3 regions of the Lysinibacillus sp. genome follow, and region 3 is predicted to be linked to each of the others. Evidence: riboswitches for the same ligand, from Rfam matches in the RefSeq annotation. Region 3 holds a riboswitch; each other region holds the start of a gene.

Region 1 (8,309 bases), on a different contig from region 3:
GCGTGATCGCATGTGTTCCGGAAATGATTTGTGGTCGTACAATGGCAGCCTCTGCACCGAATACTTCCGCATAAACACGCTCTAGATTATCGCGTCCCTCATCATCATAGCCATAGCCGTTTGATGGATGTAAATGATAATCACTTACTTGATGCTTTCTGAAAGCTGCTAGCACCTTCTGTTGATTATAAAATGCCATTTCTTCGACCTTTGCATGATAAGGTCGAACTCGCTCCTCTATTTGTGCTGCTAATGATAGCGTTTGTACTGATAAGTTAGATGTAAACGTCATTCTTTTCTTCTCCATTTCACCGTTGTCCCGCATTTCAATCAGTAAGATTTTTATGATCTAAATTGAACTAACTCTCTCTAGAATTTGCTAATCAACTACTGGTATATCAACGCTCATGACAGATCTTTTTCTTTATTTCATTATCATCTTAACAATTTGTATGTGTACCTGCAAAACTTGCCTATTGTTTCTAAGCGCATTTTACGCTAAGCTAATGTGCGGACTTGTTTCAAGAAGCGTGTTTAATGACTGAATTTGGCTCATAAATCCATAGATTTTGTTTCAAGAAAAGTCTTTTAACATAAAAAGAAGTTTATTTATTAATAGAAGGGGTGAAAGGAATGGCTTGGGAGGTTTTTAGTATTATCGGAACAATTGCCTTTGCTATTTCTGGGGCAATTATTGCCATGGAAGAAGAATACGATTTATTCGGTGTCTATATACTCGGAATTGTAACTGCTTTTGGTGGAGGGGCTATTCGAAATTTACTTATTGGACTACCTGTCACGACCTTATGGGGGCAGGATATGATGTTTCAAATTGCGTTAGCAGCGATTACTATATTTTTTATTTTCCCTCATCATTTGATTCAGCATTGGCATCGTTGGGGTAACTTCACAGATGCGATTGGCTTATCAGCATTTGCAATTCAAGGTGCGTTGTATGCCGTGAAATTAGATATGCCTATTAGTGCTGTGATAGTAGCTGCTGTCTTAACTGGTTCGGGTGGCGGCATTGTGCGTGATTTATTGGCTAGACGTAAACCATTAGTTCTACGAGATGAGGTGTATGGTGTTTGGGCTGCACTTGCAGGGCTAATTATTGGATTTGAAGTGTTTACAGGAGACATCTTCCTTTATATTTTATTCGCCATCATCACAGTGTTACGCATTCTTTCCTATATGATGAAATGGCGTTTGCCTTTACGTAAGCTAAATCGAGCATAATGAATGGGGAATAAGCCCAAATAGTATTGGAACTATACGGGCTTATTCCTTTTTTATTTAGCTAATAGTTGCATCGCTTCCTCTAACGTCACCATATTGTTCATCATGGAGCAGGCTGCATCTAAAATGGGAAAAGCTAAGGCGGCACCAGAGCCTTCTCCTAAGCGCATGTTCATATGTAGCATTGGTTCAATGCCGAGTAATGCTGCGGCAATTTTAGCACCCGGTTCCTCTGAAGCATGGGAAGGGATAATATAATCTTTTACTTTCGGTTCAAGCTTATATGCGATAAGTGCGGCAATAGTTGAAATAAAACCATCAATCACAACCGGCTTACGATGGACAGCTGCCCCAAGTATGATACCAGCCATGGCCCCTATCTCTAAGCCACCGACTTTAGCTAATACATCTATACCGTCTTGAGGGTCTGGTTGATTGACCTCAATAGCTTTTTTAATAACCGCTGCTTTATGAGCAATGCCTCCATTGCCTACACCTGCCCCAAACCCTGTTACTTCAATTGGATCACATCCAGTCAATACAGCTAAAATAGCAGCACTAGGTGTTGTATTACCAATGCCCATTTCACCTGTGCCAAGTACATTAGCCCCTTTTGCTATTTCCTCTGTCGCCACATGAATTCCTACTTCAATTGCTTGAATGGCTTCCTCTTTAGACATGGCAGGTCCTTTTGCCATATTGTCTGTACCGTACTTAATTTTATTGATGATGACACCTGCACCGTGTGGAATCTCTTCTTTCACCCCTACATCTACTGTGACCACCTTGGCATTGGTAATGTTTGCAATCGCGCAAACGCCTGTACCACCTTGAGGGAAATTTAATGTTTGAAAGACCGTAACATCTTGTGGATTCGTGGTTACACCTTCTTCACAAACACCGTGATCAGCAGCACAGATAATAATGACCTTTTTATCAACGAGCGGATATAATTGTCCAGTTATCCCAGAAAGCTGCACAGCAATGGACTCTAGTTTTCCTAAACTACCAGGGGGCTTACAGAGAGCATCTATACGCTTTCTTGCTTGCTCCCTCGTTTTCATGTCAGCACCTTGGATGTTTTGTAACGTGTTTTGTAGTAATTGCATGATAATTTCTCCTTTCCTTTTAAGACAAAAAGAAAAAGCCTGTAGTTTATCGTCACAACAAATAAACTACAGACTTTTCCATCATCCATACCTTTTAAAGCAAATAGGCAGGTCTCCTGGCTCAAGTTCAACATTCCACAGCACCTTCCCAGCAACGCGCTAGTGGTATTTACTATAGAACTCCCTTATACAGTGGCGGGTCCGCTAAAGATTTTCACTTTATTCCCTATTCTCCCCTTTGGGCACCTAATGCTTTTATTAAATTACTTTAAATCTACGACAGCTTATTCTTCCTGTCAAACCCTTTTACACTTTTTCGATTTCACTTTGTAATGTGGAGCCTAATAGGAGAATGGCTCCTATTAGTTGTAGCAGCGTCATTTTTTCTCCAATAATCATCGTGGAGATCACTAATGATGTCAGTGGATCAATATAGCTAAGAATAGCTATACTTTGACCTTTTAGCTGTGACATGCCTAAAAAGAATAAATAAAACCCTATACCTGCATGGACAATGCCCAATACGATGAGTAATAGAATAGAAGCAAAATTTATTTGCATCACCTGAAAACCCGTCGTTCCTACAATATAGAGGCTGAGGAAAAATGCAGCTAAACAGAGTTGGATAATCGTATTATGTGGTTCCTTTAACCCGCGAATATTTTTATTTGTAAATGTTAGTAGGGTGTAAAAGCATGCCGCAATCAGACCATAGACAATACCAATTAAGTGTCCACTATTTTCTGCGTTCTGACTTTGCACTATCAAAAAAAGACCGATAAGTGCTACAACAACATAAACTATTTTTCTTGCAACTAGCTTTTCTTTTAAAATAATAGGCGATAAACAGATGACCAATACGGGTGCAAAATAATAACTTAGGGCAGCATTAGCAATGGTCGTTTCCTTATACGCCTGAAATAAAAATATCCAATTTCCACATAAAGCAACACTTGAAATTAATAACGGCCATTTATTCAGGACAATAGCGCTTCTTGCAAAGCTTTCCTTTTTATAAATAAAAATTACTAGTAAAAAACAAGCACCAATGCCACTCATCCAAAAGGCAATCTCACTAGAAGCTAAAGGAATATACCTTGCAAAAACACCGACAGCACCAAAAATAACCATAGATAATACAAATGCTAATTTTCCGCTCATTAAAAATTCCTACTTTCTACGCATATAGTTTGAGCCTATACAGTAGAATCTAATAAGAATGAGCAATCAGTTATCGGATGCCTAAACAGTAGATTCTACTGTAAAGACATTGTTGGGGGTGCTATTGATCGAAACATACAAAATCCCTCCTTCATTACATGTTATCATAACATATTTCTGAAAATTCAGGAGAGTTTGTCTTTGAAAAAATGTGGTAAATTACTGAATGATGAAAAAGGAGAAGATACGATGAATGCAAAAGAATTAAGAAACGCCATTGCTGAAACATGTGAAACTCATGATAGCCTGTATGCCCAGCTCGTAAAACCAATTAATCAGTTATTAATGGACATCGACGCATCTATTAGCGAAGAAACAGCACATACAATTATAAAAAATTTAAAATTATTTCATAGCGGACATAAATACATTACGGAGTGTCACTTTGATGAAAGTGACAATTTTTTAAAGGATGGTATTGAGCTTCTCCAAAAGGGGGATCTTGCGAATGGTGCACTACAAGTTTACGGGGCTGGTTTGAACTTTGCCAGTTATGCTGCAAAGATTAAAGGACAAAAAAATGTGAATCTTTATAACAATTTTGCAGAAAACTTTGGTTACATTATGAATTCATTAAAAGAATAGACCTAAAAAAAGAAAGAGTAGGCACTCTTTCTTTTTACGTATCACATTATTTAAATTCTAATTCTCCATCATATGCAAGCATGCCGCCTTCAAGATTTGTTACATCAAATCCTTGAGCTTCTAAATAGGCGCAAGCATTCGCAGAACGAGCACCAGCCTTACATACAACAATATACGGCTTTTCTACATCTAATTCATCTAAACGCTCTGGGATTGTCCCAAGGGCAATATGCTGAGCGCCAGGAATCATGCCATGCGCTACTTCTTCGTCTTCTCGAACGTCAATAATATATAGGTCTTCATTGGCATCCAATAGATCTAATAATTGCGTTGTTTCCATCGATTTCATAAAACTCGTCCTCCAAATATCAATTTCCTCTATCATTATAGCCTGAAGAAAAAAAAACAGCCAGTGTGGAGAACACTAACTGTTTAATACTATCTTTTTATGCTTCTGTCTCTAAAAAATCTATTTGTTTAGCTGGAACGAATGTAGAAATGGCGTGCTTGTAGATTAGGTGCTGTTTATTTTCAGCATCTAATAATAAAACTGTAAAATTATCATATGATTTCACAGTCCCTTTTAACTGAAATCCATTTAACAGAAATACAGTTACAAAAACACTGTTTTTACGTAGTTGGTTCAAAAACGTATCTTGCAAGTTGATTGATTTCATCAAATAGCCTCCCTACTAACTTTCTACCTCTTCATTCCTATAGTAGCACGTTCTACCAATTTATCAATTAGTAATTTTTAGAAATATTTCTTTAATTAGCAAGAAAATATGTCAACTTTTATAATTGCTCATCTGTCGTCATAAAATAGACATCCATTTTATTGCGGAAATAGGTAAGCTGTCTTTTTGCATAGCGGCGAGAATTTTGTTTTAAACTGTCTATCGCTTCCTCAAGGGAACATTTTCCATCCAAATAATCATATAGTTCCTTATAACCAATCGCTTGTATGGACTGAACACCTCGAATATTTTGCTGCCATAATCCTTTAACCTCTTCTAAAAGACCTTTTTCCATCATCAAATCAACACGATGGTTAATGCGGTCATACAGCACTTCACGTGACATATTTTGACCTAGCCCTAAAATGACATGCTTGTATAGAGGCACTTCACCTCGATTTTGTGCTTCTGCAGCTTTGGATACACCGCTTAATTCTAACATTTCCAATGCCCTAATCACACGTCGAGTATTGTTTGGATGAATCGTTTCAGCCGTTTGAGGGTCTAGTTGTTTTAACTTATCGTGCATTGCCTCTGGGCCAAGCTTTGCTAATTCATCATAATAGGCTTTACGTGCAGCCTCATCGACTTTTTCATCAGTAAATTGAAAATCATATAAGACAGCTTGTACATATAAGCCCGAGCCACCTACTATAATGGGTAACTTATGTCGAGATTGGATTTCTGCAATTTTGGCTCGCACTAGTTTTTGATAATCTGCCACTGAAAAAGATTCTGTCGGCTCTAAAAAGCTTAGTAGGTGATGTGGGATACCCTCCATCTCTTCTTCCGTAATTTTAGCAGTCCCTATATCCAGTCCTTTATAAACTTGCATGGAGTCACCATTTATGATTTCACCATTATATTTTTTTGCAAGTTCAATACTTAAAGCTGTTTTCCCAGAAGCAGTTGGTCCCACAATAGCTACGACCTCTGCCTGCTGTAATCTAGTTTGTATCATATTTTTTTAACCACCGTAATATAACTTGAAAGACTTCTTCTTGATTGTCTTCATTTAAAATTTCATGCCGCTTATCCTCAAATAAATAAACCGTTACATCTTTTACACCTACCGCAGTTAATTGTTCAGCAACTGCGTAAACCCCTAGCCCCTGTTCACCTACGGGATCCTTACTACCACTAATCAAGAGGATAGGAAGATCTTGTCTTACCTTCGCTAATTCTTTTTTACGATTTAGTGTTGTTAAGCCCGTCGTTAAATCAACGAAAAATTGATTGGTCGGAATAAAGCCACAATAGGGATCATCAATATACTTTTGGACTTCTTGCTGTACTGAGCATAGCCAGTCATAGGCAGTTTTTGGATTCGGAAACTGTTTATTAAAGCTACCAAAGCTCAGCTGATTTAACAAATTACTTTCCGACTCTTTACCAAGTCCCTTCGCTAATGCTTTAGCGACAATATTTCCCACTGCATGCAAAGCTGTAACATTTCCGGTACCACAAAGAATTACTTTATCAACTTGCTCTCCGTATAGTTGAATATAACGCCGTGTAATGAATGAACCCATACTGTGACCAAATAGAATGAATGGGACATCTGCAAACGGTGCATGTAATTGCATTATCACTTCATGGGCATCTTTTACAACCCGTTCAAAGCCGTTTTCTTCAGCAAAGAAGCCTAATGTGCCATTATAAGCGGCCGTTTCACCATGTCCACGATGATCGTGCATCGTTACAGCATAGCCAAATGCATTGAGTGTTTTGGCAAATGTTACATAACGACCACTGTGCTCTGCCATACCATGCAAAATGTGTATATGACCAATGCATGGCGTTGATGGCTCCAATGTTCGCGTGAAGACAAATTGATCATCCGACATTTGAATATAACGCTCCATCCCTTACTCCCCTTCATTTACAAAATTTGTCGCATCCATGATAGCTTGATCTAATTCAGCTATATAAGTATTTTTTTGTTCTTCCGTATAATTCAAGTGTTGTTGCATTACTTGAACCACTTGTTGCTTATAGAGCTTCACTGCTTCAATATCAAAGTATAACAAGCCAGTACGACGAATAAAGAAGTCGCTCGGTGTATAGACCATTTCTGCTTCAATGCCATACAATAGCATGGCATGTAAGGCTAAAGGCATTGTACTGCCATGTTCATGTAAATATTTCACACGATCAAATAACGCATCAACATTCGTACCATACTTTTGTACAAGCTGTTTGGCTTCATCATAATTCAAGCCATATTGGACACCTTCTCGTGCTTTATAGGCTATATAGTCAGGGAAATTAATAGCGTTGATTCCCTTTGCACCCGAGAGTGATAGCTCACGAGTTAAACATTCACTCGCATGCTTATAACGACGAACCTTAACAATTTTATCTACAATTGTCTCTGCCATTTGACGATAACCTGTGAGTTTTCCACCTGCAATCGTCATTAAACCACTTGGTGCCGTCCAAATTTCATCTTTTCTTGAAATTTCAGAAGGGTCCTTTCCTTTTTCATAAATTAGTGGCCGTACTCCTGCCCAAGTGGATTCAATTGTTTCTCTAGTAATTGTAGCTGTTGGAAAAACACGTTTAGCTGCATCAATTAAATAATCCACATCTTGCTGGGTTGCAATAGGATGTACAGGATCACCTTCAAAGACAGTATCAGTTGTCCCTACATAGGTTTTGCCATCTCGTGGAATGGCAAAGGCCATACGCCCATCGGCAATATCAAAATAAACAGCTTGCTTCAGTGGAAAGTCCTTTTGTTTTAGGACAATATGAACACCCTTTGTTAATCGTAATTGCTTGTTATCAGCTACTTTATCTTTTTGTCGCACTTCATCTACCCAAGGCCCTGTAGCATTGACAATTTGTGCAGCATGAACATCGAGTATTCTCCCCGTTAAATGATCCTCCACCTTAATGCCAACAAGCTTTTTCTTTTCGTAAATAAATTCCTTCATTTCTGCATAATTAAGACACAGTGCACCATATTCAGCAGCCTTCTTTAATACCTCAATCGTCAGTCGTGCATCATCCGTTCGATATTCAACATAATAGCCGCCACCAACAAGTCCATCTTGATTGAGTAATGGCTCTAATGCTAGTGTTTCTTGAGCGTTTAACATCGTTCTTCGTTCATGTTTTTTTACACCTGCTAATCTGTCATATACCTTTAATGCTAGAGATGTTGTCAAAGGACCGAGCGAGCCCTTTTTATATAAAGGTAAGAGCATTTTTTCAGGCGTTGTTACATGAACCGCATTATCATACACAATCTCACGCTCACGTCCCACTTCTGCTACGACACCCACATCAAATTGCTTTAAATAACGTAAACCGCCGTGAATAAGTTTTGTCGAACGGCTAGAGGTACCGGCTGAAAAATCCTGCATTTCTATTAATGCAACTGAAAGTCCTCTCGATGCAGCATCTAATGCAA
Region 2 (8,309 bases), on a different contig from region 3:
ATTATTTTGAAGTTAACTCTTCTTCTGTTACCCATTTATGATTTTTTACTGCCTCACCATTTAAAGTGGAAGTGTAATCCACCATATAAACAGTTGTTTGTACAGCCTCTTCAATATGGACAAGCGCATTTTCCATACCTTTCATATGCGCTGCATCCGTTTTTACTTCTGTACCAGGAGCCAGAGGTGCTTCTTCGGGATCAATTAATTCTTCGTGAATGACCCACTTATGATTTTTAACAGGCTCTTCACCTGTAGTTGGTTCATAGGAAATAACATAAGCAGTCGTATCATAGGCCCCGACTATTTCTGCTTCTGCACCTTTCATACCGTCCATATGCCCGTTCGTAATAATAGCTGTACTTCCTACAGGAAACTTCGGATTTTCAGCAATTTTTAATGTAGCTGGTACTTCGCCTGAACTTGAATGGTTCATTGTCGAATGATCCATTTCTTCAGTCGTATGATTAGATGTAGACGCAGGCTTCGTTTGATCCTCCGTACAAGCAGATAAAGTAAGTAAAGCTAATACTGATAGTAGTGCCATTGACCATTTTTGTTTGAATATCATGTCATATCCTCCTCACTATTTGCTAATACTGTAGCAAATAAATGTGCAGAAATAATGGACATGATCTACTACCAAAAATCAAATCACATCTTTCATCTAACAAGAAAGATGTGAGGAATTATTTATTGAATGGGCATGATTTTCAATGTTTTTTGTAATCGATAGGCGAAGATGCCAGCGAAAATCGCTAAGATAAAATCTTTTGGTAGTGGGGGGATCATCCAGAGCCAAGCTAGTTTATATGAAAAGACCTCTGGTGCACTTGCCCATAGTTTGTAGGCAAAATACATCCAATTTGTCCCTAGGAAATAATTAAGCGCAGTTGCGATTAACGCTGCCGCAATATAGCTTTTCTTTGTTGCACTTCGTTCTACAATTAGTCCTGCAACAAATGCTGCTCCAATAAATGTAATAATAAACCCAAAGGTAGGGCTTAAAATTTGTCCAACTCCCCCACCAAAACGAGCAAAAACAGGCGCTCCTGCTAATCCTATGCACATATAAACTGTACAGGCGAGCGCACCCTTTCTGCTACCAAGAACCAGTCCTGCTAAAATAGCAAAAAACGTTTGTAGTGTAATCGGTACACCACCCACCATCATAAATGGGGCAAAGGAGGTAATATTAGCCCCTATCATCATAAGTGTTGAGAATAACCCAATATAGGTAATGTCAATAGTTCTTAATTTATGATGACTCTGTTGTGTAGCAGTAGCCATAAATTTCACCTCGTTATAAACCTTCTTACTGCTAGTGTAAAAAACGAATATAATTGTGTCAACCTTATTATAGTTTTAAGTTAACTCAATTATAGTGTAGACTAACTAGTTATAAAAATGTATGATAGAATCGTCACAATTTTATAACTTTAAGTACTATTGGTGTGATATTTTTTGAATGTCACTTAAAAGGGAAGTCGGTGGAAGTCCGACGCTGTCCCGCAACTGTAACGAGGAGTCTTATAATATTTTTTGCCACTGTGTTAGTATGGGAAGGCCATTATAGGATGCTGATTCGAAGCCAGGAGACCTGCCATTAGTAATACCTGTAATGCCCACGAGGATGCAAGCAATTACGGACAATAGCTGGATATTTTCTGACTTTGTTTAATCTAGGGTATTTCTATGCGTATTTTCGTATGGAATACCTTTTTTTTATTGCTTCATCCATCAATACTTAGTAGGAGCTTTAAACGGATGAATAAAAAATTTATGTTTTTTTCCTTAATACTTTTCTTCGTATTAATCGTTTCTATGACAATAGCCGTTATGGTTGGGTCTGTATCAGTTACACCCTTCTATGTATGGAAAGTTATTCTTTCTAAAATCCCCATTATACAAAATGGCATAGAGCAAGACTGGAGTCGCTCACAGGAAATCATTATTTGGCAAATAAGAGCACCACGTGTTTTACTCGCAGCTATTGTTGGAGCTGGTCTAGCTATTGCTGGGGCAGCAATTCAGGCACTTGTGAGAAATTCCATTGCTGACCCTTATATATTAGGGATTTCGTCAGGTGCAGCTGTTGGAGCGACCTCAGTAATTATTTTAGGTGCCTTTTCATTTTTAGGAATCTATGCTCTTTCTGTATCTGCATTTTTAGGGTCATTACTTGCCATTGCGCTCGTATTTTTCTTATCACGAGTTGGTGGTCGTGTCTCAATTTTTCGCTTGTTATTGGCTGGGATGGCTGTGTCCTTTATTTTAACGGCCGTTTCCAATTTCATTTTGATGATGTCGAAACAAGAAGGGGCTTTAAAGGCTGTTATGTTTTGGATGCTAGGGAGTCTAGCTGGAGCCAAGTGGAATAATATTGTAATCCCGGCTTTCATATTCTTCCTCGTATTTGGGCTACTATGGCTACACTATCGAAATTTAAATTTATTATTACTAGGGGAAGAGGCAGCTGTAACATTAGGGGTTAATTTACAGCAATTTCGTATTCAGCTCATTTTACTTGTTTCGTTGTTAACTGGTGTACTTGTCGCAGTCAGTGGCTCTATTGGATTTGTGGGATTAATCATTCCACATATCGTTCGGTTAATTGTGGGGTCAAACTATAAATATGTGATACCTATTAGTGCTTTAATTGGAGGAATCTTTTTAGTGTGGGCAGATGCTTTTGCCCGAATAATCATCGCACCTCAAGAAATGCCAATTGGTATTATAACGGCCTTTTGTGGAGGACCATTTTTTATTTGGCTACTCCGTCGTAACAATTATTCTTTCGGTGAAGGGGACTAACTTATATGACATTAGAAGCGAAGCAGCTATCATTCTCCATTTACGATGAGCGTATACTACATGAAGTAAGTATTCAAATAAAAGAAAAACAACTTGTTGGACTCATTGGCCCTAATGGTAGCGGCAAATCCACATTGCTAAAAAATATGTATCGTCTGCTAAAACCGGAAAGTGGTACGGTATTATTAAACGAACAAGATATTTTAAAGCAATCAAGTAAATCGATTGCTAAAAATTTAGCCGTTGTTAGTCAAGAAACACCTGTTTTATTTGACTTCACCGTACATGATTTAGTCAGTATGGGAAGAACGCCACATAAAAAACTATTGGAGCTTGATCAAGAACAAGATTTCCGAATTGTGGCAGATGCTCTTCTACAAACTGGTATTTCACATTTGGAGAAACGAAGCTTTAGCTCTCTTTCCGGTGGAGAGAAAAAGCGCGTAATGGTTGCACGTGCTCTGGCACAACAAGCTAAGGTATTGATATTAGATGAGCCGACGAATCATTTAGATATACAGCATCAACTCCAGCTTATGGACTTAATTCAAACTCTACATTTAACTGTAGTCGCGGCTTTACATGACTTAAATATCGCAGCAATGTACTGTGATCAAATTTACGTTTTACAGAATGGACGAATAGTTTGTCATGGGACGCCAGAAGAAGTACTTACTCCAACGTTGTTACGGGAAGTATTTCATGTTTTTGCTGATATTCAAATACATCCACTAACTGGTAAACCTTATCTTACATATGTTCCAGACCAATTTGCCAAAAAGGTTAACCAATCATAAGAAAGTTAAAAGTCTATACCTCTACCATCCTTTACAAGGAGTGAATGTATGAAAATAGCCTTTACGAAAATGCATGGTATTGGCAACAGCTATATTTATCTTGATCTTTTCAGGTATGATTATAATGACAATATCTTTTGTGAATTAGCTAAAAAGATAGCAAATGTCCATACAGGCATTGGCTCGGATGGATTAATTATTATTCAACCTTCTAAAATTGCTGACTGTGGTATGCGCATTTTTAATAAGGATGGTACAGAGGGATCTAACTGTGGAAACGGACTTCGCTGTGTTGCAAAATATATTTTTGAACGCCAAATTGTGCGACAAAAGTTTTTTACAATTGAAACAAAAGCAGGCATTATGTACGTAGAGGTAGTGGTTCAGGATAATACAGTCATAGATGTGATTGTCGATATGGGTAAACCTTTATTGTATCGTAAAGATATACCGATGTTAGGTACCCCTAATAAGCTCGTCATCAATGAATTATTTACAGTACCTCCACATAATTTGTTCCTAACAGCGTTGTTTTTAGGAAATCCAAACGCGGTATTTTTTATCGATGATATAGAAAAAGCGCCGTTAAGAACACTAGGAGGCATTATAGAAAATGATGTGAGATTTCCTAATCGTGTTAATGTTGAATTTGTACAGGTCATCCATTCAAAAGCCTTACAATTTAGAGTTTGGGAGCGAGGTTCTGGTGTTACGGAGGCGTGTGGAACAGGTGCTTGTGCTGCAGTAGTAGCTGCTATTTTAAATGGTTTTTGTCAGAGGGGAGAAGAGATAACTGTTCATCTGAGTGGAGGTGACTTAAACATACGATGGGCTGACGATGACCATGTTTGGATGCGAGGCCCAGCGGAGTTTATTGCAGAGGGGATATACGAATTTTTATAGCGTCTAGCAAGTCACATTGTTCTTCGGAGCATGCTTAAAAAATTTACAAGCAATATCACTGAAGTGTAAATGATCCTTGAAGGGATGTGAAGATGGGAAAACTGAGGGCTTATCGGTTTTCTATGTTTTTATTAATTGCCATTCTTCTAGGTGTTATTATTGGCTTGCTTTTTGGTGAGAAGGCTACGGTGTTAAAGCCTTTTGGTGATATTTTTATTAATTTATTATTTATGATTGTTGTGCCATTAGTGTTTTTCTCCATTGCATCCTCCGTTGCTAGTATGGAAAGCCTCAAACGTTTAGGTAAAATTATGGGCTCAATGATGCTCGTATTTATAGCAACAGGCATTATTGCCGCCATTATCATGTTAATTGCTGTTACTATTTATCCCCCTGGGGCTGAGGTATCCGTTCAGATTGTATCCCCTGAAACAACAGAGGATTTAAGCTTTGCTGAACAATTAGTTAACACCTTCACTGTGCCTGATTTTATGAATTTATTATCCAGAAGTAATATGCTAGCACTTATTTTATTTGCTGTCTTAATCGGGCTTGGCACAGGATTAACAGGAGAAGCAGGTAAGCCGTTTGCGCGTTTTTTAATAAGTGGTTCGGAAGTATTTATGAAGGTCATCAAGCTAGTGATGTACTATGCACCAATTGGATTAATGGCTTATTTTGCAACATTAATAGGGGATTTTGGAGCGGCATTGCTTGGGGATTATGCTAAAGCCATCATTCTCTACTATCCTGTTGCTATCCTTTATTTTTTAATCGGCTTTACTTTATACGCTTTTATTGCAGGTGGAAAAGTAGGAGTTATAAAGTTCTGGCAAAATATTTTAACGCCTGCTGTGACAGCATTAGGTACAGGAAGTAGCTTTGCAACACTGCCTGTTAATCTAACAGCTGCCAAACAGATTGGAGTGCCAAAGGATATTCGTGAAACCGTATTACCGCTTGGTGCCACCATTCATATGGATGGCTCATGCTTGTCCGCCATATTGAAAATAGCGTTTGTTTTCGGTGTGTTTAATATGGATTTTACAGGATTCAGTACTTTTGTAACCGCAATTGGCGTCGCCTTACTATCAGGTATTGTGATGAGTGGTATTCCAGGTGGAGGTTTCATTGGAGAAATGCTTATAGTCACATTGTACGGTCTACCAGTTCAAGCTTTACCGATGATCTCTGCTATAGGAGTAGTAGTAGACCCTCCTGCTACAATGGTAAATGCTACAGGTGATACTGTGGCAAGTATGATTGTAACAAGAACAATAGAAGGAAAAGATTGGATACAGCAAGAAGTGGATTAAAAAGGACGCCTCTGAGGGGCGTCCTGTAATATTGTCCGATTAAGAGACTGCTTTTAAACCTGCAACACCAATGATAATAGCAATAATACTTATAATACGTGTTAGGTTTTTTGATTCTCCAAAGAAAATGATATTTACAAGCACAGCGCCAACAGTACCAATACCAACCCAAACAACATAGGCAATGCTTAACTGTAAATAATTGAATGATGCATATAAAAGGGCGAATGATAATCCAAAGCCACCGATATATATTAATAAATTTCGTACGGTTTTATTTTGACTATAAAAGCGTAAACCTACAACACCTATAATTTCTGACATTGCTGCTAATACTATATATATCCAACCCATTATGCATTCACCTCTTTCTGTTCTTCATGCTCTGCTGATGAGCTATCTGCAAGTTTTAACCCGATAACGCCTGATACTAAAATCAACATAAAAATACCTTTAATGGAATTAAACTCTCCATCGAAAATAAAAATATCCATTAATGTAGTACCGATTGCACCTGCTCCAGCAAAAATAGCGTAGACTGTGCCAGTAGGTAAGTTTTCACATGCTTTTGATAAAAAGTGAAAATCAAGAGCAATCATAGACACAATAATAACCCAATGCCACCAAGAGTTAGCTACATTAAAACCAAATATCCAAAACAACTCAAATAAACTTGTTAGTCCAACATAAACCCATTCTTTTTGCATAAAAAATTTCCTTCCATATAGTATATTAATGACTGACATTCAGTCATTTTCGAGGTAAAGAAGAACGCCACTTATGTGTGACGTAGGCCAAGTGCATGATATAAAAAGTCTAGAAGCTCAAGCTTTAGTAGCTTCATCGTTTCATCTTTGCTATCATCAAACAAATAAATTTGTTCTGCAGCAGATTCTATGAGACCAATAATAAGCTTTGCTGAACGTGATGGATCGATAGAATCACGAATCATTCCTTGTTGCTGAGCAGATAATAAAAAATTACCCATCCAAGCATAATAAGGGGCGTAAATATTTTCCCATTCTTTTAAATGCTCTGTTTGAGCAATACCCGCATAAATGAGTGCAACGATATCGCCATATTCTTTCGTAATTAAGAAAATCATCTCAACAACCTCTTCTAGTTGTTGCTCAAAAGGTTTATCAATAGAAATACCTTCTTCTAAGGTTACAATAATTCTTTCAACCATATGTTTTGCAATAGCAGGCATAACAGAAAGGCGAGACGGGAAATAGAGATAAAAAGTTCCTTGGGCAATCCCTGCAGCTTTGACGATATCCGAAACCTTTGTTTTTTCAATTCCTTTTTCACGAAAAACTTCAATAGCAGCTTGAATAATCTTTTCTTCCTTTGACATGCAATCCCTCACTTTTGCCTTACTTGATTAGTATGTTACAGGAGAAGAAAATGAATGTCAACAAAAAATGACTGATAGTCAGTCATTTCCCTCTAGACCTTAAAAAAGACAATACGACTTCAGTTGTTGCAGGACATGAGTCTTTGGATTAACATTCCTACTCGTCAGCTTAAAAGATTAGTTTGGGACGATTGTTTATTAGCGTGAAAGCGAAGATTTATGGCAATCAAGTGGATGTATTATTATTTGCATAGTTATCATGATTTCAGGGAACTTTAGGATTGAAAGGATGATGATAATGGATAATATAAAATTTGCTCAATTAGATCCACAACAACTTGCAAAAATTAATGAACTTGAAAAAAAGATTGGTGTGACATTAGTGGCTTATGATTCTTCTTCTATGCCAACACCTGGTTCTGGTGCTTACGAGACTAATAATAGCACGACCAACAATCATCCATCATAATAAATGAAAATGCCTTGCAGTGATGTAAGGTATTTTCGTTTTAAAAAAGCTAAAGGAGTCATGAAAATGAAAGAATTCTATGCAGATTTACATATTCATATTGGGCGTACTTATAAGGGGCGTGCTGTGAAAATTACTGGCAGTAAAACACTAACATTAGCTAGGATTTTAGAGATGGCGAGTGCAAGAAAAGGATTAGATATGATTGGTATTATTGATTGTCATTCACCTGAGGTCATTGAAGAAATGATGGACATGATCGAACGAGGTGAATTAAAGGAACTGAAGGAAGGAGGATTACGCTTTCAAGACACAACTTTGATACCGGGATCGGAAATAGAAATCTATGATCAATATTGCCATGGTCCTATTCATGTGCTTGCTTACTTTCCTACTCTTAAGCTCATGAAGCATTTTTCAACATGGATGTCCCAATATATGAAAAATATTCACTTAAGTTCACAGCGTATATATTGTGATGGACGAACTTTGCAGCAAAGGGTGCATGAATTGGGAGGGCTTTTTATACCTGCACATGTATTTACTCCTTTTAAAAGTTTGTTTGGCAAAGGGGTTCTTCGCAGTTTAACGGAAGTTTTTGATCCTCAACTAATAGATGCGATTGAATTAGGCTTAAGTTCAGATACAGACAT
Region 3 (8,309 bases):
GGTTGAGCGGACACTTGACCAAGCCCCATGCTGTTAACAAGGATAAAATAGCCTCGATCTTTTTTAGCCGTAAAGGATGTGTTGACATCAGTTGTTCCCATCATTCCAAGGAGCATTTCAAGTATGTTGTCACCAAGTCCAAATGGAACTTCAGTTTCCATTTCCTTCGGATCAATTTTCATATTACCGTTCGTATCCTCGATAATCGCTCCTGCAAATTTCAAGTCTTTTTGCAGTTCATTTGGTAGTTGCGCTAATTGTTCATTTGTAAACGGAACCGAAGAAAGAAGCAGGCTCATCACTTCATCATTGCCTTCTTGCTTATAGTAGTAGTAATCTACATCATCTGAATAAATGAGATGATCTTTGTAAGTAGTACCCGGTTGAATTTTGAGGGCTTTTGCTTCCTCATTATTTTCCGGATTATAATCTGCTGGAATTTCACCTATTTTACTAGTTTTCAATGTGTAAGGATCAGCAGAACGTTCACCAGCATTAACAACAGCTACTACATATGTTTTGTCCTTTTTTAATGGAATGACCTTTGCTTCATTTTCATTACCGGCTGAACCAAGTAGTAGTGCTAAAATGCCGAGATCATTTGTTAAGGAAGAAACCGGAATTAATTCCTTTGCTTCCTCGTCATATTCAAACACTGTACCCGTAGGCATTTGGTTTGTACCTTTGTTAAAGCTAAAACTATAGAGAGCGTCTTCCTTCGCTTTAAATGTGAAGAAATCTTCATCATATTCAGTTTGGAAATAAGCTTTTTGATCTTCGCCGATATCAAAGCGTATCGCCTGTTTCAGAATTTGATCAACATTTTCAAGATTGCCCGACGTCATAGGTGTCATTAACATACTCATCAGGCTATCCATTTCATTGCGTTTTTTTATGTTACTTGGTGAAATAGGTACTTGTTCCTCTGGGACGTTTTCTTCTAACATGGCTTCATCTAAAGGTAGTCCATCCTCGTCAGGAGGAAGGGTCACCACTTCACCTTTTAATGTGTAAGGAATCATAGATTCACTGATCGTTTCCTCTTTTTCAATGCCACCACTAAAGAACATCTCCATTGAAAACTCACTATTACTCTCATTAGATACACTTAATACGTATTCTTGATCTGGAACAGCATCGATTATCATGCTGACTGCTTCACCTTTCGCTGCACCATAAGCAGATTGTATTGGATAAGCTTCCTCTTCTTCAACTTCCTCATTTTCAGCTTTGCCGGCTTCTTGTGGTGGTATTGGAGAAAGGTCATCTTTTAGATAAAGCTCCATAGAAGCGGTAACACCTGGAATCCCAGTAAGATCAAATTTTAACGTCGTAGGTTTTTTTACAGAAAACGTGAAATAATCTTGATCTTGCTGTTGATCTTTTGACAGAAGGGTATAGTTTTTGCCTGCTGTACTATATGGGAACTTTTTAATGGGCTCCATTGCAGACTTATCCAATGTATCGATTGGCAGGTCCTTCGTCGTTTGTGCTGTAAAGACATAAGTAGATTTACCTTTTAAGCTATAGCTGCCATTATGATCTTTAACACCAACTAATAGTGTGCCTTTTTGATCTGCTTTAAATAAATATCCTTCTTTTTTACCTACACGAACATCATTCACATTGATCGGTTCTACATCACCAATCCCACTATTTGGGTAGAAATATAGGTCAAAGGCATAATCATATTTATCAGCACCTTTTAATGTAAGCTGAGCATATTCATCCTGGTCTAATTCAACCTTGTACCATTTTATCTCGTCCTGTTGCTCAAATACACCTTGTTCCGTGTTCAACTTATTTTTAGCTAGTACTTTGGCATTTTTAAGCTGATTTTCCTTAGTCTCTGAATAATGCTTAGGCAGTTTATTTAAATCAAACTGTAATGCTTTTACAGGATCTACAAGCCCATGACCATACGTAAGATCATAACCCTTCTCGCCCAAATCTTGTGCTGTCATTTCCAGAATGGCTTCTATTTCATGCGGCTTTAAATTTGGATATTTTGATTTAAGAAGGGAGACAATACCTGCCACGACTGGCGATGCCATAGATGTGCCACTAAATTTGACAAAGGAAGAACCTTTTTTCCCATCATGAACCGTACTATATATTTCCTCACCAGGTGCCACAACATCAACGGACGGTCCGTAATTTGAATAACTTGATAGCTTGTTGCGATCATTCGTCGAACCAACACTAATGACACCTTCGAATGAAGCGGGGAAGGAGTAATCATCTGTTGATTCATTTCCAGCAGCAGCCACAACTGTTATTCCACTATCAATGGCTTTCTGAACAGCTTCCTTCATCAGTGGAGATTCCCCATAGCCCCCTAGACTCATATTAATGACATCGGCACCTTGCTCAATGGCATAGAGAATGCCCTGTGCAATAATGAAATCATTTGCGCCCTCTTTGCCATTGAATACATCAATTGGCAGTAGCTTTGCTTTTGGATTAATCCCGTGTCCACCAATACCATTATCTTTTGCTGCGGCGATAATTCCCGCCACATGTGTTCCATGGTCGCCTGGATAAGTAGCATTTGCAGGTGCTGCTGCATTATAGGGTGGGAGTACTTGAGATTTGAGATCGGGGTGTTTAAAATCGACACCAGAATCAATGACAGCAACTTTTACATCATGATCGCCAGCTAATTGGAGTGCTTGATCCATTTGCAGTAGACTTAAATGATACATCTCTTGTTTTTTTGGATCTATGTCTTTAGTGAAAGAATGATATACATAGCTAGGGGATACACTTTTAATCCCGTTTTGCTTTAAGTAGTATGAAACGGCCTTTTCGATTGTTACCCCTTTGTTCAGTTGAACTACATCGTAACCTAAAGAAGGAATAGAGCGGATGACTTTAGAGCCAATTTTTTTATGTACATTTTTATCAAGACCTGAATGCTTGATAACAATTGTATCCTTGCTCATCCATTTTTCTTCATTCTTTTCTATTTGTTTCGAACTGTTTGCCAGCACATTTTTTGCTGTATGTTGTGGTGTCTCAGCAAAGGCAGAAGCGGTAGGAACCATTAGTGCAGCGGATGCTACAACTGCGACAGATTTGTTAAACCAACTTTTCAATTGTTATCTCTCCTTGGGGTTGTAAATTTAGTCTCGACTATACATATACGAATAAAGATTAGTAAAGTTTCGTAATTGAGGAAAATTTTTCTCTAGCAATCAATTTGGTCAATTAATTTTTCTATATCTTTTTTAGAGCGAGGCATACGGATGCTTTCCTGCACTAATTTCTTTTTTTGGAATGCTAAGACCATTTCTAAAACCCATGGTCGTTCTAGATGAGCTTGTGTTAGCAAATCTTCATCATAAAACAAGGTGATAGGATCGCCATTATAAATAATTGATCCACCCTCCATAACAATAATTTGATCCGCCCATTCATAAGCAAGAGAGAGATCATGAGTAGCTAGTAAAATCGTTCTTTTACCGTCTGCTAATTTAGCTAAAGTTTGTAAAACTTTTGAAGAATAATAATTATCAAGACCAGCTGTTGGTTCATCTAACAGGAGGACAGAGGGCTCCATCGCTAACACACCTGCCATTGCCACACGTTTTTTTTGACCTACACTTAAAAAATGAATCGGTTTTTCGAGTAAATTTCCCACTTCTGTCTGTGCAACAGCCCATGCTATTTTTTCTTCAACTTTTGCAGTAGACCAACCAAGGTTCAGTGGTCCAAATGCGATATCTTGCTTGACAGTGCCTGAAAAAAGTTGATGATCCGCATCTTGAAAAACGATGCCGACTTGCTGGCGAAGTGCCTTTAATGCCTTTCGATTGTATTGAAGCTTATTTCCTTCAAATAATATCGTTCCAGCAGTTGGCTTCAAGATGCCGTTCAGATGCTGAAATAAAGTCGATTTTCCAGCACCATTATGACCTAGGATGGCGATTTTTTTTCCTTTAGGTATGTGTAAGGTAATGTCTGTCAGAGCCTTCGTTCCATCAGCATAGGCATAGGACAGCTGATTTAGTTCAAAATAACAGTTTTTCATGAGAAGTATCCTCCATATACGATGAGCACTAGAAAAATAACGGCCATGCCTAGCCAGTTTTTCTTGCTATAAGAGCTCGTCTCTTGCCAATAAACGCTTTCACCGCCCCGTGACTGCATGGCATTGTTGAGCTCTCGACTACGCTGAAACATTTCAACAAATAGTGCCGCAATAAGCATAGATATAGAGCGTAGCCACTGCATAGGTGAATGGTAGCCAAGCCTGGCCTGCTGGGCTAGATGAATTTTTTGCATGCTCCCTAAAAAAATAAAGATAAAATGATAGGTTAATTCTACTAGCTCGACTAGGAGTGAGGGAAGTCGCCATTGTCGTAGCACAAAACAAATTCCTTGTACGGATGTGGTCAAAATTAAAAAATATAAACAGCTAATACTGCCAAGAACGATAAAGAACAAGTGTTGCGCAGTTAGGACACTTGCTTTCCCGATGAATATTGTCCAAGCCATCCACGTGAAAGACCAAACATGCGCAGGTAAGACAGTGGTTGAAGGTGTAATAGCTAGTAAAATGGATACGAGACTCGTCAGCAAGAAAAAAGCTGGTAGTAATAGTAATTTAATATAGTATTTAAGCGGGATTTTCGCACCTATAATGATAAAAGCACTCATTACAAAAAATGTAATGAGTGAAAGACGTTCATCTTTCATGATAAGCGTTACTAGAAGTAGTCCAAGTGAAAAGATCATTTTTTCAAGTGGATGAACGAACGCTAGCTTATTGAGGTAGGCATATTTATCAATGAGCAACATGTTGGTTAACCTTCTTTATGTTTGCCGCGCATATAGCCAATGAAGTAGCCAATAAAACCAGCACCAATAGCGGCTTGTAGGACGAATAATAAGCTTTCGATTTCACCACTTGGCGGCTCCCATAAGCTGTCGAACCACGGTTCATATTCTGCATCGATTTCTCCAATAGCAGCTTCTGCTTCTCCATCAGCACCACCAAATTCTGCTCCTTTTTGGATGAACAGTGGGATGATGGCTAACAGCACTACAATCACTAATAGCAATACATTACGTTTCATTTTAATGTGCCTCCTTTGTAGAGAAAACACGTAAAGTTTTTAATTCGCTGACATTGTATTTTTTCAAGAAATTCATCACAATGACTGTTAAAATTCCTTCACTAACGGCTAACGGAATTTGAGTTAAGGCAAAAATTCCTGCGAACTTTGTAAAGGATGCCATAAAACCTCCAACCTCTGAAGGGAAGGCTAGTGCTAGTTGGACAGAAGTCACAATATATGTACCTAAGTCACCAAGCATAGCGGCAAAGAAAACGGCAAGTGAAAATGACAACCCTATTTGTTGAGCCCCTTTAAAAACAAAGTAAGCAATAAACGGACCGACAATAGCCATAGAAAAGGCATTGGCTCCTAAAGTAGTGATACCACCATGCGCTAATAGTAATGATTGGAATAATAACACAATCGTCCCAATGACACTCATTGCTAAAGGTCCAAATAAAACTGTTCCAAGTCCAACGCCAGTTGGGTGGGAGCAGCTCCCGGTAACAGAGGGGATCTTTAAGGCCGATAGCACAAAAGCAAAGGCTCCTGAAAGCCCTAAGAGCATTTTTGTTTCAGGGTTTTCTTCCATTGTTTTTCGAATGGAACGCAATCCTAGAATAATAAAGGGAGTCGTGATGACCCACCAAAAAATGGCCCATTCAATGGGTAAAAAGCCTTCCATGATATGCATAGCAAAGGCTCGGTTTGGCACGATTAACAAGGCCAATAAAAAATAACTAAGTTTCCACCATGAAAATGTCAAAAGCTTTCCTCCTAACGATTAGTTTTTTAAGAATGTAGCGTGCGTAAAATAAAAAAGCACTTCTCCGCTGCTGGAAAAGTGCATAGCTAAAAAAAGCAAATCATTCTCATCTGCTAAGCCGCACACCTATCCTCGTAGGTTGAAACGATCACCTTTTTTTCGGCAGGTCTCCTGGCTCTAGTTCAACACTTTATAGGTCTTCCCATCATTGGACAGTGACATTATCTATAAAGCTCCCTATTACAGTGGCGGGACCGCGCCGGATTCAAACCGGCTTCCCTTTTAAGTAAAATGGCAAGCATTTTACACCGAAAAAACATAAAGTTGTGAGATTTCACGACAAAGTGTAACATAAATTTCCATAATTGTGCTAGATTTTTTTATATAAAAATTTTTAATTGCATATCCATATAGAAAATTTAGATAGAAGTAAGGAGAACTTAGTTTTTTAAAGAATAAGATTCGAGCAAAATTGATAAATTTGTCATAAATTTTTAAAGAAATATTGAAATTTTAAAATAATAAGATATGATAGAGACAGTTTTCTAAACAATTGAAGAAGATAATAAATTTCATATAAAACGTCAATAAGTGCTCGAATAGCTCGAGATAATAGGGAAATTGGTGAAAATCCAATACAGCCCCCGCTACTGTAATAGCTGATGAATTCGCAGGTACCACTGGTGAAAACTTGGGAAGGTGCGATAGTAAAATGAAGCTTAAGTCAGGAAACCTGCTTATTTGATTGTGCATGCAAACTTTTCGGAGGGAGAAGTTGAAGCGAGAGCGAGTACCTGTATTTTATTCTATTCGTTTTTATTTGGCTTCTACAAAACCTTTACTCTTCGTTAAGAGTGAGGGTTTTTTCTTTTTCCAGAAAGCAAATGAGGGGAGACAGAAGATGACAACATGGAATTTAGAGGGGATGAAAACACATCTCTTTATTTGCAATGGCAGTAGCTGCATGAGAAAGGATGCTGAGGAAATTACCTTAGCCATTCGAGATGAAATACAGCGACAAGCACTCGATCAGGAAATACATACGACAAGAACGCGCTGTAATGGACGATGCAAGGATGCTTGTGTAGTCATCGCCTATCCACAAGGAAATTGGTATCGAGTGCCATCAACAGAGCATGCAAGAATACTCGTACAAGATTTACATCATGAAACATTATACAACGAACATGTCTTTACACTTCGGGAAGGTACATTACAGCGTACAGCACAAACGACAGCCATTAAAGGGATCGAAAAGGTGAAAGAGGGGTAACAGCATGGCGCAAAAAGGGAAAATTTTCGTAGTGGGCTTTGGACCTGGAGATTTTAAGCATATTACGACACGAGCAGTAGAAGCTTTACAACAAAGTGATATGATCATAGGCTATAAAACCTATGTAGAGCTTATTCAAGATTTAGTCAGTGCAAAGTCTATTGTCAGTACCGGAATGACAGAAGAGGTATCACGTGCTCAAGAGGCTGTTCGTCAAGCAGAAGCAGGCAGCATCGTCTCCGTAATTTCGAGTGGGGATGCGGGCGTATATGGTATGGCGGGATTAGTGTACGAAGTGTTAATCGAATTAGGCTGGACAGAAGCTACAGGCATTGAAGTAGAAATAGTTCCTGGTATTTCAGCAATCAATTCATGTGCTAGTTTACTAGGGGCTCCGATTATGCATGATGCTTGTACCATTAGTCTGAGTGATCACCTAACACCATGGAATTTAATTGCAAAGCGTGTCGAGGCTGCTGCAATGGCTGATTTTGTTATTGCTTTATACAATCCTAAAAGTGGTAGGAGAACAAGACAAATTGTAGAAGCACAACGAATTCTCTTAGAATATCGCTCGCCAGACACACCAGTAGGACTTGTAAAAAGTGCCTATAGAGAACGTCAGGAAGTGACGATGACAACATTAGCAGAAATGCTCGAACATGATATTGGTATGCTGACAACCGTGATTATCGGGAATTCATCGACATTTTTCTATGATAATAAAATGATTACGCCACGTGGCTACCAGCGTAAATATACACTTGGGGAAGAAAAACAGCCATTACGACCACATCAGCGTTTACGTGAAGAAAATGAGCCGTGGGCAATGAACCAAGAGACAGGGACTGCACGTGATGACTTTGCAGCAGACCCTAATGCTGGCCGATTTAATAAACCCAGTGTAGCGGCTACGCCTCGGCCGAAAAAAACAGCGCTTGAAATGGCAACAGCGGCACTCGCCATGGTGAAAGGAACAAGTGCAATTAAGGTCACGCCGCCGAAGCTTGTGCAGCAAAAAATAGAATCTATTTTTGAGCTAGCAGTAAGTCCAGGGGTAGCCAATAAGTTTTTCACACCACAGCAAATGATGACATTAGCAGAGGTGGTTGGAGAAGAGGGTACGATGGAATATACGCCAGACCATCAAATCCACTTAAAAATTCCGACGACAGAGCCTGAACGCATTACAGAGAAATTACAGGAA

Evidence for each region. Region 3 has a riboswitch for cobalamin ahead of RT445_RS19015 (energy-coupling factor ABC transporter permease). Riboswitches for the same ligand answer to the same signal wherever they lie in the genome.
Region 1: it holds a riboswitch for cobalamin, as region 3 does, so the genes downstream of both, cobT (nicotinate-nucleotide--dimethylbenzimidazole phosphoribosyltransferase) here and RT445_RS19015 (energy-coupling factor ABC transporter permease) in region 3, are expected to answer to the same signal.
Region 2: it holds a riboswitch for cobalamin, as region 3 does, so the genes downstream of both, RT445_RS04710 (FecCD family ABC transporter permease) here and RT445_RS19015 (energy-coupling factor ABC transporter permease) in region 3, are expected to answer to the same signal.

The regions. Positions count from the first base shown of each region.
Region 1 covers NZ_DAMDAY010000062.1:97-8,405, forward strand. Annotated here, with positions in the region: partial or broken gene RT445_RS13660 (methionine gamma-lyase family protein) at 1-292, opposite strand, end outside; gene RT445_RS13665 (trimeric intracellular cation channel family protein) at 634-1,239, shown strand; gene cobT (nicotinate-nucleotide--dimethylbenzimidazole phosphoribosyltransferase) at 1,293-2,348, opposite strand; cobalamin riboswitch at 2,438-2,613, opposite strand; gene RT445_RS13675 (DMT family transporter) at 2,655-3,509, opposite strand; gene RT445_RS13680 (hypothetical protein) at 3,759-4,154, shown strand; gene RT445_RS13685 (rhodanese-like domain-containing protein) at 4,201-4,503, opposite strand; gene hfq (RNA chaperone Hfq) at 4,601-4,831, opposite strand; gene miaA (tRNA (adenosine(37)-N6)-dimethylallyltransferase MiaA) at 4,950-5,852, opposite strand; gene RT445_RS13700 (alpha/beta fold hydrolase) at 5,839-6,756, opposite strand; gene RT445_RS13705 (glycerol-3-phosphate dehydrogenase/oxidase) at 6,760-8,309, opposite strand, start outside.
Region 2 covers NZ_DAMDAY010000011.1:27,694-36,002, reverse strand. Annotated here, with positions in the region: gene RT445_RS04720 (YdhK family protein) at 2-571, opposite strand; gene RT445_RS04715 (biotin transporter BioY) at 694-1,290, opposite strand; cobalamin riboswitch at 1,434-1,622, shown strand; gene RT445_RS04710 (FecCD family ABC transporter permease) at 1,768-2,814, shown strand; gene RT445_RS04705 (heme ABC transporter ATP-binding protein) at 2,820-3,611, shown strand; gene dapF (diaminopimelate epimerase) at 3,660-4,514, shown strand; gene RT445_RS04695 (dicarboxylate/amino acid:cation symporter) at 4,607-5,830, shown strand; gene RT445_RS04690 (DMT family transporter) at 5,870-6,184, opposite strand; gene RT445_RS04685 (DMT family transporter) at 6,184-6,537, opposite strand; gene RT445_RS04680 (TetR/AcrR family transcriptional regulator) at 6,609-7,187, opposite strand; gene RT445_RS04675 (hypothetical protein) at 7,486-7,656, shown strand; gene RT445_RS04670 (endonuclease Q family protein) at 7,723-8,309, shown strand, end outside.
Region 3 covers NZ_DAMDAY010000114.1:2,720-11,028, reverse strand. Annotated here, with positions in the region: gene RT445_RS19035 (S8 family peptidase) at 1-3,098, opposite strand, end outside; gene RT445_RS19030 (energy-coupling factor ABC transporter ATP-binding protein) at 3,191-4,033, opposite strand; gene cbiQ (cobalt ECF transporter T component CbiQ) at 4,030-4,803, opposite strand; gene RT445_RS19020 (energy-coupling factor ABC transporter substrate-binding protein) at 4,809-5,081, opposite strand; gene RT445_RS19015 (energy-coupling factor ABC transporter permease) at 5,083-5,829, opposite strand; cobalamin riboswitch at 5,974-6,157, opposite strand; cobalamin riboswitch at 6,402-6,584, shown strand; gene RT445_RS19010 ((2Fe-2S) ferredoxin domain-containing protein) at 6,731-7,102, shown strand; gene cobJ (precorrin-3B C(17)-methyltransferase) at 7,107-8,309, shown strand, end outside.